Regions from separate parts of the Streptomyces sp. SX-6 genome, predicted to be linked through region 1. Evidence: riboswitches for the same ligand, from Rfam matches in the RefSeq annotation. Region 1 holds a riboswitch; each other region holds the start of a gene.
The links. Region 1 has a riboswitch for cyclic di-AMP ahead of ACV530_RS21295 (M23 family metallopeptidase). Riboswitches for the same ligand answer to the same signal wherever they lie in the genome.
Positions count from the first base shown of each region.

Region 2: linked by a shared signal. The riboswitch ahead of ACV530_RS17920 (C40 family peptidase) and the one ahead of ACV530_RS21295 (M23 family metallopeptidase) in region 1 are both predicted to bind cyclic di-AMP.
Region 3: linked by a shared signal. The riboswitch ahead of ACV530_RS15145 (transglycosylase family protein) and the one ahead of ACV530_RS21295 (M23 family metallopeptidase) in region 1 are both predicted to bind cyclic di-AMP.
Region 4: linked by a shared signal. The riboswitch ahead of ACV530_RS33225 (C40 family peptidase) and the one ahead of ACV530_RS21295 (M23 family metallopeptidase) in region 1 are both predicted to bind cyclic di-AMP.

Region 1 is NZ_JBTHHU010000017.1:81,982-86,225, forward strand. It holds gene ACV530_RS21285 (HPr family phosphocarrier protein) at 1-17, shown strand, start outside; gene ACV530_RS21290 (GntR family transcriptional regulator) at 160-849, opposite strand; gene ACV530_RS21295 (M23 family metallopeptidase) at 1,078-1,881, opposite strand; cyclic di-AMP (ydaO/yuaA leader) riboswitch at 1,895-2,051, opposite strand; gene ACV530_RS21300 (M16 family metallopeptidase) at 2,258-3,625, opposite strand; gene ACV530_RS21305 (M16 family metallopeptidase) at 3,661-4,244, opposite strand, start outside.
Region 2 is NZ_JBTHHU010000013.1:35,089-39,332, reverse strand. It holds gene ACV530_RS17935 (alpha/beta hydrolase) at 1-1,053, opposite strand, end outside; gene ACV530_RS17930 (TolB family protein) at 1,206-2,090, opposite strand; gene ACV530_RS17925 (YchJ family protein) at 2,142-2,540, shown strand; gene ACV530_RS17920 (C40 family peptidase) at 2,589-3,062, opposite strand; cyclic di-AMP (ydaO/yuaA leader) riboswitch at 3,068-3,219, opposite strand; gene ACV530_RS17915 (hypothetical protein) at 3,573-4,001, shown strand.
Region 3 is NZ_JBTHHU010000010.1:127,936-132,179, forward strand. It holds gene ACV530_RS15130 (DUF6479 family protein) at 1-79, shown strand, start outside; gene ACV530_RS15135 (cytochrome P450 family protein) at 205-1,431, shown strand; gene ACV530_RS15140 (transglycosylase family protein) at 1,598-2,638, shown strand; cyclic di-AMP (ydaO/yuaA leader) riboswitch at 2,895-3,075, shown strand; gene ACV530_RS15145 (transglycosylase family protein) at 3,080-3,802, shown strand; gene eno (phosphopyruvate hydratase) at 4,092-4,244, shown strand, end outside.
Region 4 is NZ_JBTHHU010000044.1:45,155-49,398, forward strand. It holds gene ACV530_RS33205 (8-amino-7-oxononanoate synthase) at 1-507, shown strand, start outside; gene ACV530_RS33210 (DUF397 domain-containing protein) at 512-718, opposite strand; gene ACV530_RS33215 (helix-turn-helix domain-containing protein) at 739-1,620, opposite strand; gene ACV530_RS33220 (ATP-binding protein) at 1,843-2,271, shown strand; gene ACV530_RS33225 (C40 family peptidase) at 2,430-2,903, opposite strand; cyclic di-AMP (ydaO/yuaA leader) riboswitch at 2,908-3,105, opposite strand; gene ACV530_RS33230 (hypothetical protein) at 3,390-3,698, opposite strand; gene ACV530_RS33235 (ATP-dependent Clp protease proteolytic subunit) at 3,704-4,244, opposite strand, start outside.

The sequences.
Region 1 (4,244 bases):
TCCCCGAGACCGTCTGAGCGGTCGCCCTGATACGCGGCGGGGCCGCGGCAGCCTTTTCACGGGCCGCCGCGGCCCCGTTGTTCTTGTTGTGCTGAGGGCACCCGGCCGGGAACCGCCACAATTCCCGGCCGGTCCTCCTCAAGGAATAGCGTCCGTTTGTTAAGAACGAACGCTCGCTGTGTTTACGGGGCGTTTCCGGCCCTGTTCACGTCCTGCCCCTTCGCGTCCGGCCCCGGCGGGCGCCGCCTGCGCGGGCAGCCTCAGCTCGCCGGGGAACCGCCCGGCGCGCATCACGGCGAGTTCGCGCGCCCGCTCCGCGTCCCTCCTGGCGATGGCGTCGACGAGCACCCCGTGCACCTCCCAGGTCTCCACGGGACGCGCGGGCGGCTCGGCCGCGTACACCCAGGCGATCTTGCGCCGCAGCTGGGTGAGGAGCGTGGCGAGGCTGGGGCTGCCGCAGGCCTGGGCGAGGGTCTCGTCGAACCAGTCGCCGAGCGGGCACAGCTCGCTGGTCCGCCCGCCACGGGCACGCTCGCGGCCGAGCCGCACCAGCCCCCGCAGCACCTTCAGGTGCGCCTCCGTGCGCCGCTGTGCGGCCCGGGCGGCGCCCAGCGGCTCCAGCAGGGCGCGGACGTCGAGCAGGTCGGCCGCCTCCTGCCGGGTGGGTTCCGCGACGCAGGCACCGGCGTTCCGGCGGGTGACGACGAAGCCTTCGGAGGCGAGGGTGCGCAGCGCCTCGCGCACGGGCACCCGGGAGACGCCGTAGCGGCGGGCCAGCAGCTCCTCGATGAGCCGGCTGCCGGGCGGGAAGGTCCCGGAGACGATGTCGTCACGGATCGCCGTGCACACGGCATGTGCGGAAACGCCCCGGCCTTCTTGTGCCGCTCCGTCGGCGCCCTTCACGTGCAGCCCCGCATGGACGACCTCCGGGCTCAGAGTCAGGATCGGTCGACTCTATTGCAATCACATGCGATTTCCGATGGCACAGATGTGCGCAGGGATGCTTTTCGGCCATGCCCGCACACGACACGGCCCCGGTCACATGTGACCGGGGCCGTGCGAAGTGCCGTACGGGGCCTAGAGGTCGACGCCGTGCGCGCGCAGGTAGGCGACGGGGTCGATGTCGGAGCCGTACGTCGGCGCCGTACGGGCCTCGAAGTGCAGGTGCGGACCGGTGACATTGCCGGTGGCGCCGGAGAGGCCGATCTGCTGACCGGGCGTCACCGTCTGGCCCACGGTGACGTCGATGGACGACAGGTGGCCGTACTGGGTGTAGGTGCCGTCGTTCATCTTGATGACGATGTTGTTGCCGTACGCGCCGCCCCAGCCGGCCTCGACGACGGTGCCCGCGCCCACCGCGTGCACGGATGTGCCCGACTCGGCGTGGAAGTCGACACCGGTGTGGCTGCCGGAGGACCACAGGTTGCTGCTCGCCTTGTAGCCGGTGGAGACGTACGAGCCGTCGATCGGCAGCACGAACATGTTGAGGCGCTTGCGCTCCTCGTCGCGGGCGGCCTTCTCCTTGGCGGCGCGCTCGGCCTCCGCCTTCCGCTTGGCCTCGTCCGCGTGCTTCTTGATCGTGGCGGCCTCGCGCTTGGCGTCCGCCTCGGCCTGGTGGCGGGCGTTGGCCTGCTCCACGGCGCTGCGCTGGGTGTCGGCCTGGGCACCGACGTTGTCGGCCATGTCGTCGGACATGACGATGGCCTGGGTGAGGCCCGTGTCCTGGGGGTGCGGGGTGTTGTCGGAGGCCGCGAACGCCGGGGCGGCGACACCGGCGACGACGCCCGTGGCGGTGAGGGTGGCTATGCCCGCTATGTTGGCGCCTGCGCGCACGGCACGGCTCGGACGACGGTGTTTCCCGGTAGGACGGGTGAACGCCATGGGTGCGGCTAGTCCTTTCCTTCCCTCTCGCCTACCGGGTTAGCTGACGGGTTCGGAGCAGGAAGGTCTCCTACGGATCCCTCGCGAGAGGGGCCCGATTCACCCCAGGGAACAAGTGGTTCCCCGGCTCCCCTGGCTCGCGCCGTACGGGGACTCGGCGATGGCTGCCCGGGGACCGCGGGTGCGAATCCCATCCGACGGACTGCCGCCACGAAGCTAATCGGCGTCAGTTTCGAACGGCAAATGGAACTACGGGTTTAGTGACACACGCCACAGAAGTGAGGCGCAACCACTCCGCCGAATCGGACATAAGGGAGGCACGTGGGCCCCTGCGGCCCCACGTGCCTCCCTTGTACGGCGTGCGCTTGAGCTCCCGTCAGGCGGAGAGCACCGTCACCTCGCCGATGCCGAGCGCCTTGACGGGCTCGGCGATCTCGGACGCGTCACCGACGAGCACCGTCACCAGCCGGTCCGCCGGGAAGGCGCTGACGACGGCCGCCGTCGCCTCCACCGTGCCGGTCTCCGCGAGGCGTTCGTACAGCCCCGCCTGGAAGTCGTCCGGGAGCTGCTGCTCGACCTGGTCGGCGAGCGTGCCCGCGACGGCCGACGCCGTCTCGTACTTGAGCGGGGCGACGCCGACGAGGTTCTGCACGGCGACGTCGCGCTCGGCGTCCGTCAGCCCCTCGGCCGCGACGGTGCGCAGCACCGTCCACAAGTCCGCGAGGGCCGGGCCGGTGTTCGGGGTGTCCACCGAACCGCTGATGGCGAGCATCGCGGCACCCGTCGAGTCCGCGGCGGAGCGCAGTACTTGAGCGAAGGCGCGGACGCCGTACGTGTAGCCCTTCTCCTCGCGCAGCACCTTGTCCAGCCGGGAGGTGAGAGTGCCGCCGAGGCAGTACGTGCCGAGCACCTGGGCGGGCCAGACGCGCTCGTGCCGGTCGGGGCCGATGCGGCCGATGAGCAACTGGGTCTGCACCGCGCCGGGACGGTCGACGACCAGGACGCGGCCGGTGTCGTCCGCGGTGACGGGCCGCATCCGCCGCGGCTCGGCGGGGGAACCCGTCCAGGCGCCGAGCGAGTCGGCGATGGCCTGGTCGAGGTCGACACCGGTGAAGTCGCCGACGACGACCACCGTCGCGGTGGCGGGCCGTACGTGCGCCTCGTAGAACGCCCGCACGGAGGCGGCGTCGATGCGCCCGACGGTCTCCTCGCCGCCCTGGCGCGGGCGGGACATCCGCGCGTCGGACGGGAAGAGCTCCGCGGACAGCGCCATGGCCGCGCGGCGGGCGGGGTTGGCCAGCTCGTGCGGGATCTCGTCCAGGCGGTTGCGGACGAGCCGCTCGATCTCGTTGTCCGGGAAGGCCGGGGCGCGCAGGGCGTCGGCCAGCAGGCCGAGGGCCTTGGGCAGCCGGGAGGCCGGGACCTCCAGGGAGACCCGGACGCCCGGGTGGTCGGCGTGCGCGTCGAGGGTGGCACCGCAGCGCTCCAGCTCGGCGGTGAAGTCCTCGGCGCTGAGCTTGTCCGTGCCCTCGGAGAAGGCCCGGGCCATGATCGTGGCCACGCCGTCGAGCCCTGCGGGCTCGGCGTCCAGGGGCGCGTCGAGCGAGACCTCGACCGCGACCACCTGCTGGCCGGGGCGGTGACTGCGCAGCACGGTGAGGCCGTTGGGCAGCTGGGAGCGCTCGGGGGCCGGGAAGTCCCAGGGGGTCGCCGTGCCCGGCCGCGGCTGGGGGTGGAACTGCATCGAAGGGCTCGTGGTGCCTGCGGCTGCGGCGTCGCTCACTGCGCCGTCTCCTCTTCCTGTGCGTGCTCGTCGGCTTCGGCGGACACCGGCTCGTACACCAGCACGGCACGGTTGTCCGGGTGCAGACGGGCCTTGGCGACGGCCTGCACCTCCTCGGGCGTGATGTCCAGGATGCGCTGGACCGCGGTGAGGGCCAGCTGCGGGTCGCCGAACAGCACGGCGAAACGGCACAGTTCGTCGGCCCGGCCGCTGACGGTGGCGAGGCGGTCCAGCCACTCGCGCTCCAGCTGCGCCTGGGCGCGCTCCATCTCCTGCGGGGTCGGCCCCTCGAGCGCGAAGCGGGCGAGCTCCTCGTCGACGGCCTTCTCGATGGAGCCCACCTCGACGCCGGCGGAGGTCTTGACGTCCAGCCAGCCCAGCGAGGGCGCACCGGCCAGGCGCAGCAGCCCGAAGCCGGCCGCGACGGCCGTACGGTCGTGGCGGACCAGGCGGTTGTGCAGGCGCGAGGACTCGCCGCCGCCGAGGATGGTCAGGGCGAGGTCCGCGGCGTCCGCCTCGCGCCCGCCGTCGTGCGGGAGCCGGTAGGCGCACATCAGCGCGCGCGACGGGACCTCCTCGT
Region 2 (4,244 bases), on a different contig from region 1:
GCCGAAGGCCTTGTCGACCGTCTTGGCCGGGCTGCCGAGGGTGGGGGCGTCCTGGCCCGAGATGTCGTTGACGACCCCGTAGACCTGCGGCGCGTTGACGCCGAGCTGGAGGGAGCATGTGCCGCCGAAGGAGATGCCGGAGACGACCCACGAGGTGCGGGGCGCGGCGACCTGGAGGTGGGCCCGGATCCAGCCGGGGACGTCCTCGGCGAGGTAGGTCTGGACGTTGCCGAGCCGGGAGTCGAGGCAGAGCGTGTTGGCGAACTGCGAGCCGAGCGGGTCCACGACGACGACCACGGGGGCGAGCCCGCGGTGGCCGGCGGCGAAGGTGTTCATCATGTCCACCAGGCGGCCGGAGTTGATCCAGTCGTCCGGTGAGCCCGGCTGCCCGGCCATGAGCACGATCACCGGCAGCAGGGGGCGGGGGCTGGTGCGGTAGGCGGGCGGCAGCCAGACGTACGCGTCACGGGCCTTGAAGCCGGACTTCGTGCCGGGGATGGGGGTCCTGGAGAGCGTGCCGTCCTTCGGCAGGTCCGGCGGTGGCTGCCACACGTCGGAGACCGCCTTGCCCGGCGGGACGACGAGGGCGGGTTCCGTGGTGCCGGTGGCCTCGGCGAGCCGGGTGGTCTTCTGCAGCCAGGTGTTCAGGGCGGAACGTGCCGTCGGGTACTGGTCGAAGTGCCGGTTGATCTGCGAGGCGCCGAGCAGGACGACGAGGGCGCCGGCCAGCGCGGCACCGGCCCAGTGGCGCGGCCGGAGCAGGGGGATCCGGAAGAGGGCGAGGCACACGCCCAGGACGGCGACGCCCGTCCAGAACACGACGCCGGCGGGCAGGGGGTCGGGGAAGGGCTGGAGCCAGTCGTCCACGGCCACCTGGCCCAGCCAGGTGAGCAGGGCGGCGAGCAGTACGGCCACGGGAGCCCAGCGGACCCACCACCGGCGCTGCCGGGAGAAGAACAGCAGGGCCAGGGCACAGAGGCCGACGACCAGAACGGCGACCGGAATCCATCCGGTCACCAGGGACCAGTCCAGCGGGCCTGCCGCCATCCGCATCCGTCGCACCACGTCCGTACGTGTTCTTCGGGCGAACGGGTCGCGCTGTCTCGAGCGGCGGCTTCCCACGGGAGGCCGGATGGACGTTCCGCGCCATCCACCCGTTCACCGAAAATGCTACTGACCGGGAGGTATCCGGCAACTCGGAAGGTTCAGGTCCGTGGTGCGGGGATCCGCCACAGCGAGGTCGGCCGGTCGCCGCCGCCGGGGGACGACTCGAAGGCGATCCACGCCCCGTCCGGCGACCAACTGGGCGCACCGGCATAGGCTGTGAGATCCCCGGTGACCTGGACCGGGGTGCCGCCCGCCGCGGGGATGACGAAGATCTGCGGCAGGTCGAGGCCGCCGTAGGTGGAGGAGAACACCACGGCCTTCCCGTCGGGCGACCAGCTGGGGTCCGTGTGCTCGCCGCCTCCGGTGATCAGCGTGCTCGGCGGCCCGGTGCCGTCGGCGTGCAGGAGGCGGAGCCCCCAGTCGCCGCTGCCCGTCCGCTGCTGGAAGACCAGCCGGTCGTCCGTGGGCGACCAGTTGGGCTCGCGGTTGTCCGTGCCGGGCCCGGTCGGCAGGAGGACCGTCGGGGATCCGTCGCGCCTGGTCTTGCGGAGGGAGCCGGGCCCGGGGGCGGTGTCGCTCTCCACGCTCTCCTGGAAGACGATCCATTCCCCGTCCGGCGAGAAACTGGGCTCCAGGTAGCCGGTGTTGCCGTCGTGCTTCGTGATGCGGGCCGGCTGTCCGCCCGGCTGCAGGGTCCACACCTCGTCGTGGACCTCCCGGTCCCAGGCGAAGACCACTCCCACGGACCGGTTCCAGCTCGCGCCCGGCAGGTTCACGGCTGCTGTGTCCGGCACGTCGAGCAGGGTGCCCGGCGGCCCGGTGCCGTCGAGCGGCAGGACGCGCAGGGCGGCGTCCCCCGTGTTGTAGCCGCTCTTGAACTCCGTGAAGAGGAGCGAGCGGCCGTCCGGGGAGAACGCGGGATTCTGGGCGCTGAGTGTTCCGGTCTGCCGGTAGAGCAGCTCGGCGGTCAGGCTGCTGCGCATACGCCAACGCTAGTGGAGCGGGACGGCCCGGAACAACGGCACAATTGTCCGGTGTCCAAGAACCACGCCATCACGTCCGATGCGCCGTGCCCGTGCGGGCTCGACGCCAGTTACGGGGAATGCTGCGGCAGCCTCCACAGCGGCCGCAAGACGGCGGCCACCGCCGAGCGTCTGATGCGCTCGCGTTACAGCGCCTTCGTCGTCCACGACGCCGCGTATCTGCTCCGCACCTGGCATTCCTCCACGCGGCCGCCGGGCCTGGAATTCGACCCCGGTATGCGGTGGACCGGACTCGATATCCTCGCCACCGGGAACGGCACGGCGTTCCACACCGAGGGCACGGTCGAATTCCGCGCCCATTACCGCGCGCACGGCCACGCGGACTCCCAGCACGAACTCAGCCGCTTTGTGCGGGAGGACGGGAACTGGGTCTACCTGGACGCTGTCTGACGCATGGCCCCGCCGCCGAGGCGGCGGGGCCATACACGGGTCAATGGGTCAGCGGACCCGGCCGTACCAGACGCTGTTGGTCCAGATCTTCTCGAGCCGGACCTTCTTGCCCGTGCCCGGGGCGTGCCAGATCTTGCCGCCGCCGGCGTAGATGCCCACGTGGTAGACGTAGCTGCCGGAGTGGAAGAACACGAGGTCGCCGGTGCTGCGCGAGCCGCGGGAGATGTGGCGGGTGGCGTTGTACTGGTCCTCGGCCACGCGCGGCAGCTTCTTGCCGGCCTTCTTGAACGAGTATTGCGTCAGGCCCGAGCAGTCGAAGCGGTTCGGGCCGGTGGCACCCCACTGGTAGAGGGAGCCCTTCTTCGAGGCCGCGACCTTCACGGCCTTGGCCCCGGGGGTCGCCGCGTCGGCGCTGGCGGCCATGCCCGGCAGGAGAACGGATGCCGCGACGGTGGCGGCGGTAAGGGCCGATGCGGTTCCGGCCCGAGAGATGAGCGCGGGTATTCGAGGCAAGGAAGACATGCCAAAAGCCCTTCGTCATCCGCCTGCGAAAGATGACCTGTCGGGTTCGAACTGGCGAAGTTGCCCGGCCACTTCCGTGGCTTCACCCCTAGAACCACCACCATCGTGGTTCGCCTTGCTTGGGTCTCCCGCTCCTGCCGATCCGCGAATCAGTTCCGTATCCGGAGCGGCGGCAGGACTCGGCGTCCGCCCGGATCGACCCGCCTCGGTGACGGGTGCTGTTGTTCGGAGAAAGATCCTGCACCATCAACCGGCAAAAAACAGAGCCGAAGTGGCTGTCTGTGAGGTTCTTCACGTCGCGGGCGAACGGAATTTGTCGCACCGTATGGCACTCCGGAGGCGGGAGCGGATGCAGTCAACTCCCGTGAAATCACGGCCCGTCGGGCGAAAGCAGCCATGACCTGGGAACGCTGCGGCTCTTGACGCAGGCGTGACTGTCATGGACATTGCGACCGGAACGCTGCACTCCCACCCCCCAGCCGTACGACCGTCCGGTCCAGGAGGAGTCACGTGGCAAGACACCGCGCCCTTTTGGTGGCAATAGCGCTCATCGCACTCGGCGCGCCGGGCATCGTCCCGGCCACCGCGCATCCCGCCAACGGCACAAGCGCCCCCGACCCCGACGCCCCGCACCGCGGCGTCGTGACCGGAGCCCGGACACCTGGCCACTCCCCCGGCCGCGAACGGGCGGTGCGCGCCTTCGCCGACGGCCGCCGGGCCGCGGCGGACCGCACCGGAGCCGCCGCCGACGTCACGCACAACTGGTGGGGAGTCTTCCCCCGGCCCGGCACGCACGACGGCATCATGGCCACCCACAGCGTCGACCCCGCCTACCGGGTCAGTGACGCGCAGAACTTCACCTACTCCCCCACGACGAAGGCACAGGGCTCGTGCATGGAGATCGTCACCGCGTACTGGAACAGCGGTGACGAGATCTGAGCCTGGGACTGGTGCAGTTCACCGGGCAGCCCCGCCAAGACCCTCAGGAAGGCCATTCTTGACGGGGCGATGCGAGCGCCGTCGTGTCGCTCCGTAACTCCTCTGGTACGCTCGGCACATCGCCGGGGACGATAACCAAGTCCCCAACAACTCGAGCGAGTCCCGTACTTGCTCCGGCGGCCGGGAGGGTCGTCGTCGGACAGGCATGACCTGTCAAACTCCCCGGAGCGACCCAGGGGAGAA
Region 3 (4,244 bases), on a different contig from region 1:
GGAGCCCTCGGAGGAGCGCAAGAGGTGGAACCCCGGCAGCAGCGGCTCCTTCGGCAGCGGAGGCGCGGGCCATCACTAGAGGCTCACCAGGCTCACCAGGGGCCGTCACCGAAGGCCATCGCTGAGGCCGCCCGCGCAGCCGCTTAGTAGCGTCAAGGGGTGCACGACAAGAACGACAACCACACCGACCACGGCGCCGGCGCCATGCCGCCGCTCTTCACCTGGGAATTCGCGAGCGACCCCTACCCCGCGTACGCCTGGCTGCGCGAGCACGCGCCCGTCCACCGCACCGCGCTGCCCAGCGGCGTCGAGGCGTGGCTGGTCACGCGCTACGCCGACGCCCGCCAGGCGCTCGCCGACCAGCGGTTGTCGAAGAACCCGGTACACCACTCCGAGACCGCCCACGGCAAGGGCAAGGTCGGCATCCCCGGCGAGCGCAGCGCGAACCTGATGACCCACCTGCTCAACATCGACCCGCCGGACCACACCCGGCTGCGCCGTCTGGTCTCGAAGGCCTTCACTCCCCGCCGGGTCGCGGAGTTCGCGCCGCGCGTGCAGGAGCTGACCGACGAGCTCATCGACGCGTTCGCCGGCAGGGGAGAGGCGGACCTCATCCACGAGTTCGCCTTCCCGCTGCCCATCTACGCGATCTGCGACCTGCTCGGCGTGCCGCGCGAGGACCAGGACGACTTCCGCGACTGGGCGGGCATGATGATCCGCCACGGTGGCGGCCCGCGCGGCGGAGTCGCCCGCTCGGTGAAGAAGATGCGCACCTATCTCGCGGATCTCATCCACCGCAAGCGCGAGGATCTCGGGGACGACCTGATCTCCGGCCTCATCCGCGCCGGCGACCACGGTGAGCACCTCACCGAGAACGAGGCCGCGGCGATGGCCTTCATCCTGCTGTTCGCCGGCTTCGAGACGACCGTGAACCTCATCGGCAACGGCACGTACGCCCTGCTGCGCAACCCCGGGCAGCGAGAGCGCCTGCAACGCGCCCTCGCCGAGGGCGACGAGAGCCTGCTCGACACCGGCGTGGAGGAACTGCTGCGCTACGACGGTCCGGTGGAGCTGGCGACGTGGCGGTTCGCGACCCAGGACCTGACGATCGGGGGCCAACGCATCGCCGAGGGCGACCCCGTGCTCGTCGTCCTCGCCGCCGCCGACCGCGACCCGGCACGGTTCGCCGACCCCGACACGCTCGACCTCGCCCGACGTGACAATCAGCACCTCGGATACGGGCACGGCATCCACTACTGCCTCGGTGCGCCCCTCGCCCGGCTCGAGGGCAAGGCCGCGCTCGCGACGCTGCTGCGCCGCCTCCCTGACCTGCGGCTTGGTGCCGAACCGGACGACCTTCGCTGGCGTGGCGGGCTCATCATGCGGGGACTGCGCACGCTGCCGGTGGAGTTCACCCCGGAAAATGCATGACTGTACGTCAAGTCCGCTTGACTGTCATACGGCCGCCGTGACATCGCCTTGTGACTCCCGGAGGGCGTCGCTATGTTCGGCGGTCAACATCAGCCGTCACACGAGAGGTCATCGCATGCTCTCCGGTAATGGTCGACATCGCCGTCCCCGCCAGATACCCGCGGCCGTGGTCGCCGCGGGAGTGACGGGCGCGGGCATTGCCATGCCGCTGCTCGCCGCCACCGGCGCCAACGCCGCCGACGCCCCGACGTGGGACCGCGTCGCGCAGTGCGAGAGCGGCGGCCTGTGGAGCGCCGACAACGGCAACGGGCACTACGGCGGCCTGCAGATGACCCGCGAGATGTGGGAGGCCAACGGCGGTACGGACTATGCGCCGCGCCCCGACCAGGCCAGCCGCGCCCAGCAGATCGCCATCGCCCAGCGGATCCTGGACACCCAGGGCCCGGGCACGTGGTCGGGCTGCGCACCCGGCGCGGGCCTGGACCTGAAGGGCCCGGAGCCCGAGGTGGACCCGGGCACCGTCCAGGCCCCCGCGCAGGAACAGGACCAGGGTCACGACTCCCGGTCCTCGGACGACTCGCACTCCGACGCATCGAAGCCCGGCAAGCCGGCACACGACAAGCGGGGCGAGCAGGACAAGCAGGGCGAGCAAGGCAAGCAGGACGCGCAGGACGCGCGGGACGCGCGCGGCAAGCAGGACGGCACGCCCTCGTCGAAGCCCTCCGCGCCCTCCGCCCAGGAGAGTGCCGAATCCACCGGCAAGCACCGCAAGCCTCCGACGGACGATCCGGCGACTCCGTCGCCCTCCAGCAGCTCCTCGGCGGACCGGTCTCCGGCGCACACGCCCGGCGACAGCGGCGCGAACGACCGTACGGACAACGGCAGCAGCACCCCCACGACCCCGGACGCCGGAGCGGACACCGGAGCGGACACCGGGGCGGACGCGGGCGCGGGGACGGGCAAGCACCGCGCCCAGACGCCGCGTTCGGACGCGGAGCGCGCCTCGCGCGGCGGCGAGGAGGCGCGTACGGGCGCACCGCAGACCGGCGACTACACCGTGCGCCCTGGTGACAACCTGTCAGCCATCGCACAGGAGCACTCGGTAGCGGGCGGCTGGCATGGGCTCTACCACGACAACCAAAAGGTCGTCGGATCCGATCCGGACCTCATCCAGCCTGGTCAACAGCTCGAACTGAAGAAGCAGTAGGGCAGTTCGGGTCGAATGTCCGTTCAGGGGGAAAGTGAGACAAGGGTCTCGTTGACATTGGCCAGGGCAGTCTCGACCGGAATGCCACGAACCGTCTCCCACCTGCGGAAACGGCCTTATCTGACAAGGTGTGGAATCGAGAGGTGGCCGAAAAGGAGGGTTTGATCCCGTCGGCCGCCTGTGCTTACCGTCATCACCGCTCGCCACCGCGAGCACCACGGTCGTCACGCCGAATCCTGCCGGCGGCCGCGGAATCGTCGCGCAAGCGCCGTAGGCAGGAGCGGGGGAACCAAGGTAAGTCGCCGCAACGGGACGCCGGTCACAGGCCGGACGCACCGGAGCGGCTAGGGGTGAAGCCGGGCACGCGCAAGCCGCCCGGCCGGGCAACTCACGTCCGAACCCGACAGCTCACCTCGTAGGCGCCGGTGAGGAAACCGACTTATGTCCAAGGGCAAGCATCGTCGTCCGAGCAAGGCCGTCCGCATCGTCACCCTGGCCGGAGTCACCGGTGCCGCCGTCGCGGCTCCGCTGATGGTCGCCACGTCTGCCCACGCCGCTTCCGTGAACACCTGGGACAAGGTCGCCCAGTGCGAGTCCGGCGGCAACTGGTCCATCAACACCGGCAACGGCTACTACGGCGGCCTGCAGTTCTCGCAGTCCTCCTGGCAGGCCATGGGCGGTACGCAGTACGCGCCGCGCGCCGACCAGGCCACCAAGTCCCAGCAGATCGCCGTCGCCGAGAAGCTCCTCGCCGCGCAGGGTCCCGGTGCCTGGGGCTGCGCCGGTGAGGGCGGCCTGTCCCGCGGTGGTCCCTCCGCCGACGTCGACACCTCCGGTTCGAAGTCCTCGGGCACCTCCGAGCGCAGCACCTCCGCCCACGCCGACCGCAGCGAGCGCCAGTCGGCGCCGAAGCACGCCGCGCCGAAGTCGGACGACAGCGACGACGAGACCCCGGCTCCGCGCCAGGCGGCGCCGAAGCACGCCGCCCCGAAGACCGTCAAGACGGGCGACGGCGAGTACGAGGTCAAGGAGGGCGACACCCTCGGTTCGATCGCCGACGCCAAGAACGTCAAGGGCGGCTGGCAGAAGCTCGCCGACCGCAACAAGGACATCGTCGAGGACGCCAACCTCATCTTCCCGGGCCAGAAGCTGCACCTCAGCTGACCCAGTGACCCGGTGATGACCCGGTGACCCGGAAGAGGTCCTGCCCCCTCACCTGAGCAGGATCCGCCCCGCTCAGATGCGACCACCCCGAGCCGCATCTGAGCGGGGCTCCGTCGTTCCCGCCGCATGCCCGCTTCACCGCTCAGCGAACACTCCGTGCGCCCATTCCTCCCGTGATCTCGGCGTTTGTGCCATTTTTCGGTGAGGGCGACGGTCCGGCGGCGGGCGGAACCTCCGGGGCCCGTTAGGCTCGTGCTGCAGAACTCCAGACCCACAGAAGGAGACCCTCGTGCCGTCCATCGACGTCGTCGTAGCTCGCGAGATCCTCGACTCGCGAGGCAACCCCACGGTCGAGGTCGAGGTCGGCCTCGACGACGGCTCCACCGGCCGTGCCGCCGTGCCGTCCGGTGCCTCGACCGGTGCCTTCGAGGCCATCGAGCTC
Region 4 (4,244 bases), on a different contig from region 1:
CACGCGGCCCACCTGGCCGGGTCCCCGGACACGGTGGCCACGGTGACGCTCTCGAAGGCGCTCGGCAGCCAGGGCGGTGCGGTGCTCGGTCCCGAGCGGGTCATCAGGCATCTCGTCAGCGCCGCCCGCACCTTCATCTTCGACACGGGCCTCGCACCGGCCGCGGCCGGCGCGGCCCTGGCCGCCCTGGAACTGGTGCGCCGCGAACCGTGGCGCGCCTCCCGGGTCCGGTCCGTCGCCCGCGAGCTCCACCGCCGGCTGACCGAGGCGGGGCTGACGGCCGTACGCCCCGACGCGGCCGTCGTCTCCGTACGGGCCCCCTCGCCCGAGGCGGCGGTGCGGTGGGCCGCCGACTGCCGGGAGGCGGGGCTCGCGGTGGGCTGCTTCCGGCCGCCGTCCGTGCCGGACGGCGTCTCGCGGCTGCGGCTGACCGCCCGCGCGGACCTGTCGGACCGCCAAGTGGCCGCCGCCGCCGAGGTGATCGTGCGGACGGCGCCGGGCCTCTGACCGCTCAGACCCCGCGCGGGAACTCGTCGAACCCGCCGTCGCACACGCCCCTGACGAAGGGGGTCCAGGCGGCGGGGGAGAGTAACAGGGCCGGACCGCGGGCGTACTTGGAGTCGCGCACCGCGAGCAGTTCCGGCGCGACCCTCGCGGCTTCGACGCAGTTGTTCATTCCGGTGCTGTAGCTGCTTCGGCGCCACGTTGGTGCGGACATTGCGCCTCCCTGCGTGATTCTTACGCGCTGCCATGGATCCCGGCGATGTAATCCAGCGAGTTCTCATGCGAGAGGGCGTGCGCCCGGAGCATGCCGAAAGCCGAGCTGTACGCCCGGAGGTCCTCTTTCCGCTCTAAGTAGAGGCTACTCGTCAAGTGGTCGAGAACAACCACGTCCAGATCGGCGATGCGAGGAAAGGAAAAAATAACGAAAGGGCCGGTGATGCCAATGTGGTTGCTCTGTGAAAAGGGAAGGACATGGAGCCGCACATGCGGCAGTGAACCCGTTTCCACCAGATGCCGCAGCTGTCCCGACATCACCTCCGGGCCGCCCACTTCATGACGCAGGACGGCCTCGTCCAGCACGGCGCACAGCTCCAGCGGACGGTCGCCGTGCAGCACGGACTGCCGCGCCATCCGCACCCGCACCAGCTCCTCGACCTGCTGCGCGGGCGGGTCGCCCAGGGCCGCGCGGGTCACGGCGCGGGCGTACTCCGGCGTCTGCAACAGGCCCGGCACCACGGTCGTTTCCAGCGTGCGCGAACGGGACGCCTCCGACTCCAGGCTGATGAAGTCGAGATAGGCGGACGGCAGCAGATCGCGGTACGCGTACCACCAGCCGCGGCGCGGCGCGCGCCTGGCGCCTCCGCCGCTTGTACGGTCCGCACCGCACAACGCCTCCAGCAGGGCGCGCAGTTCGGGGTCCGACACCTGGTAGACATCGAGCAGCCGGGCCACGTCGGACGGTTTGGCACCGCTGCTGCCCGTCTCGATCCGGCTCACCTTCGACTGGTGCCAGCCGACCGCCTCCGCGGCCTGCCGGCTGGTCAGCCCGGTCAGCTCGCGCTGGCGGCGCAGTTCCGCGCCGAGCTTGCGACGGCGCACCGCGGGTCCGTAGCGCATCTGCCGCCCCTCCTTTCCCGGGGCCTGTCTGCGGTGCCCCAAATCCACACGTCAGAGTCAATAGACCATGTTGGCTGCCAAATCCGGTCTCTCGTAGCAGAGTTCACCGCTTCGAGGGACAGATATATGCATATCTCGGTGGATCGCTCCCATCACGGGCGTTGTCGGTGGCAGTCTGTCGCGCAGAGCCGTACCGGTCTCGGGCGGGAAAGGGACAGCGCCATGGCAGATCACCAGGAAGCTTCCGTCACTCTGCCGAGCGCCCCCGCCTCGGTCTCCACGGCCCGCCGCTATGTCGCGGGGGTCCTCGCGGAATGGGGCATGCCGGACGGTACCGAGGACGCCGACAGGGTGCGGCTGATCGTCTCCGAGCTGGCCACCAACGCCGTGCAGCACACACGGGGCCAGTCGCCGACCTTCACCGTGGACGTCCGTCTCGAGCGGGACGAGCGGCTGCGCATCGGTGTCACGGACAGCCATCCGCGCCATCCGCGGCGGCTGCCCGCCGCCGTCCAGCAGGACAACGGGCGCGGCATGGTCATCATCCGCTGCCTCACCGCCGAGCGCGGTGGCAGGGTCTCGGTGACCCCGACCGCCGACGGGGGCAAGACCGTGTGGATCTGCCTGCCGTGGACCGTGCCCGTGCGCTGACGCCGGGGACGGGAGGGCGGGTGGCGTACGGCTGGGAGCTCCTGGCCGTACGCCACCCGCCCGGCGCGCTCGTGACGCGCTCGCAGGAGGAGGGCCGGTCGTGCCGGCCGGTCGCCGGGCGGCGGTCGGTGTGGTGCCGCCGTGCGGCGGAGCGGACTTCAGTCCGCCACGCGGCCGTACCAGACGTTGCGGTTCCAGATCCGCTCGAGACGGACGGCCGCGCCGGTCTTGGGCGCGTGCCAGATCAGGCCGTTCCCGGCATATATCCCGACGTGGTAGACCGCGCCCCCGTGGTGGAAGAACACCAGGTCCCCGCGCTCACGGACCGAACGGGGAATGTGCAGGGTGCGGTTGTACTGCTCCTCGGCGGTGCGGGGCAGCTTCTTGCCGGCCCGCTTGAAGGAGTACTGGGTCAGCCCGGAGCAGTCGAAGCGGTACGGGCCCGTGGCGCCCCACTGATAGGGCGAGCCGACCTTGGAGGCGGCGATCTGGAGTGCCCGGACCGGGACCGACACGGCCTCGGCCCTGGAGGTGTTGCCCGGCGCCAGCACCGTGGCGCCGACGGCGGCGAGGGTCAGGGCCGAAGCGGCCTTGGCCTTGGACAGCTTTGGCGGTCGTTTGTGCTTGCCCATGCGCGAACCCTTCGTCAGTCGCCTGTGAAGGGTGACCTGTCGGGTTCGGGCAGGCGAAGAATGCCCGGCCGCCTGAGCGGCTTCACCCCAAGGAGCGCTGTCATGACCCCCAGCGCCCCGTCGTGCTCGGGTCCTCCACCCCTGCCGGTGCACTCCTTCGACCCACCGGCCGGGCGGCGGCAGGGTTCGGCGTCCGCCCGGACCGCCCCGCCGTGTGGCGGGGTCTTGTCGTCCCGAGGATCTTGGCGCAGCCGCGGCGCCGATTCCGAGCGGATCCAGCGATATGTGAGCCTCATCACCTGTGGGCAATTCAGGTGGACGCGAGGGCATTTGGGACTCGGTGAACGGGGCTGCTGAGTCCGCCACCTGCGCGGGCTACGGATCACCCGAGCGCGGTATGCGCGCTCCGATCGGGATGATCGCTGCGTGGTGTCTACGTACGCCTCCGACGTCTGGAGGAAACCTGTCGAAAAGCGTTTTCGTTTCTCAACCGGCCGACGGCGGTGGCGACATCACCCGCCCGGCCCGCCGTTCGCCGTCCAGGATCCGCATCGCCTGTGCCAACGTGCCCGCGTACACCTCCCGTTCACCTCGCTCGTACATGACCGTCAGTGCCTCGCGCAGTGCCGTGGCGGCGGACACCAGGGCCTGCGCCGCTCGTAGCCCGCTGTACGTGTCACGTGCGCGGGCGGGGTTGATCCGGCCGAGGAGATCCAGTACTTCCAGATAGCGGTCCACCAGTTCGCCCTCCGCCCGGGTCAGCGCGGGCAGCGGCGGCAGCGGGGGCGGCAGCACGGCGCTCACCTGGCCCCGGGCAGCGCGAGGTCGTGCTTCCGGCTGCCGATCACCCGGTCGGCCAGCCCGTAGGCCACCGCCGCGGCGGCGTCGAAGACCGTATCGCGGTCGGTGTCGGTGTCGACGCGCTTTGTGCTCTGCCCGGTGTGCCGGGCCAGGATCCCGGTCTGGAGCTCCCGGACCCGCTCCAACTCCCGTGCGTGCAGCTCCAGATCGGACGGCGTGCCCTGGACCGGCTCGGCGAGAGCGGGCTGGTGGATGAGCACCCGAGCGTGCGGCAGCACCGCCCGCTTGCCCGGGGTGCCCGCGGCCAGCAGCACGGCGGCGGCCGACGCGGCCTGGCCCAGGCAGATCGTCTCGATGTCGCAGGTGACGAAGCACATGGTGTCGTAGACGGCGCACATGGCGGAGAAGGAGCCGCCGGGGGAGTTGATGTACAGCGAGATGTCCTGTTCGGGCGCCGCGTGCTCCAGATGCATCAGTTGCGCCATCACGTCGTTCGCGGTGGTGTCGTCGATCGGGGTGCCGATCATGACGATCCGCTCC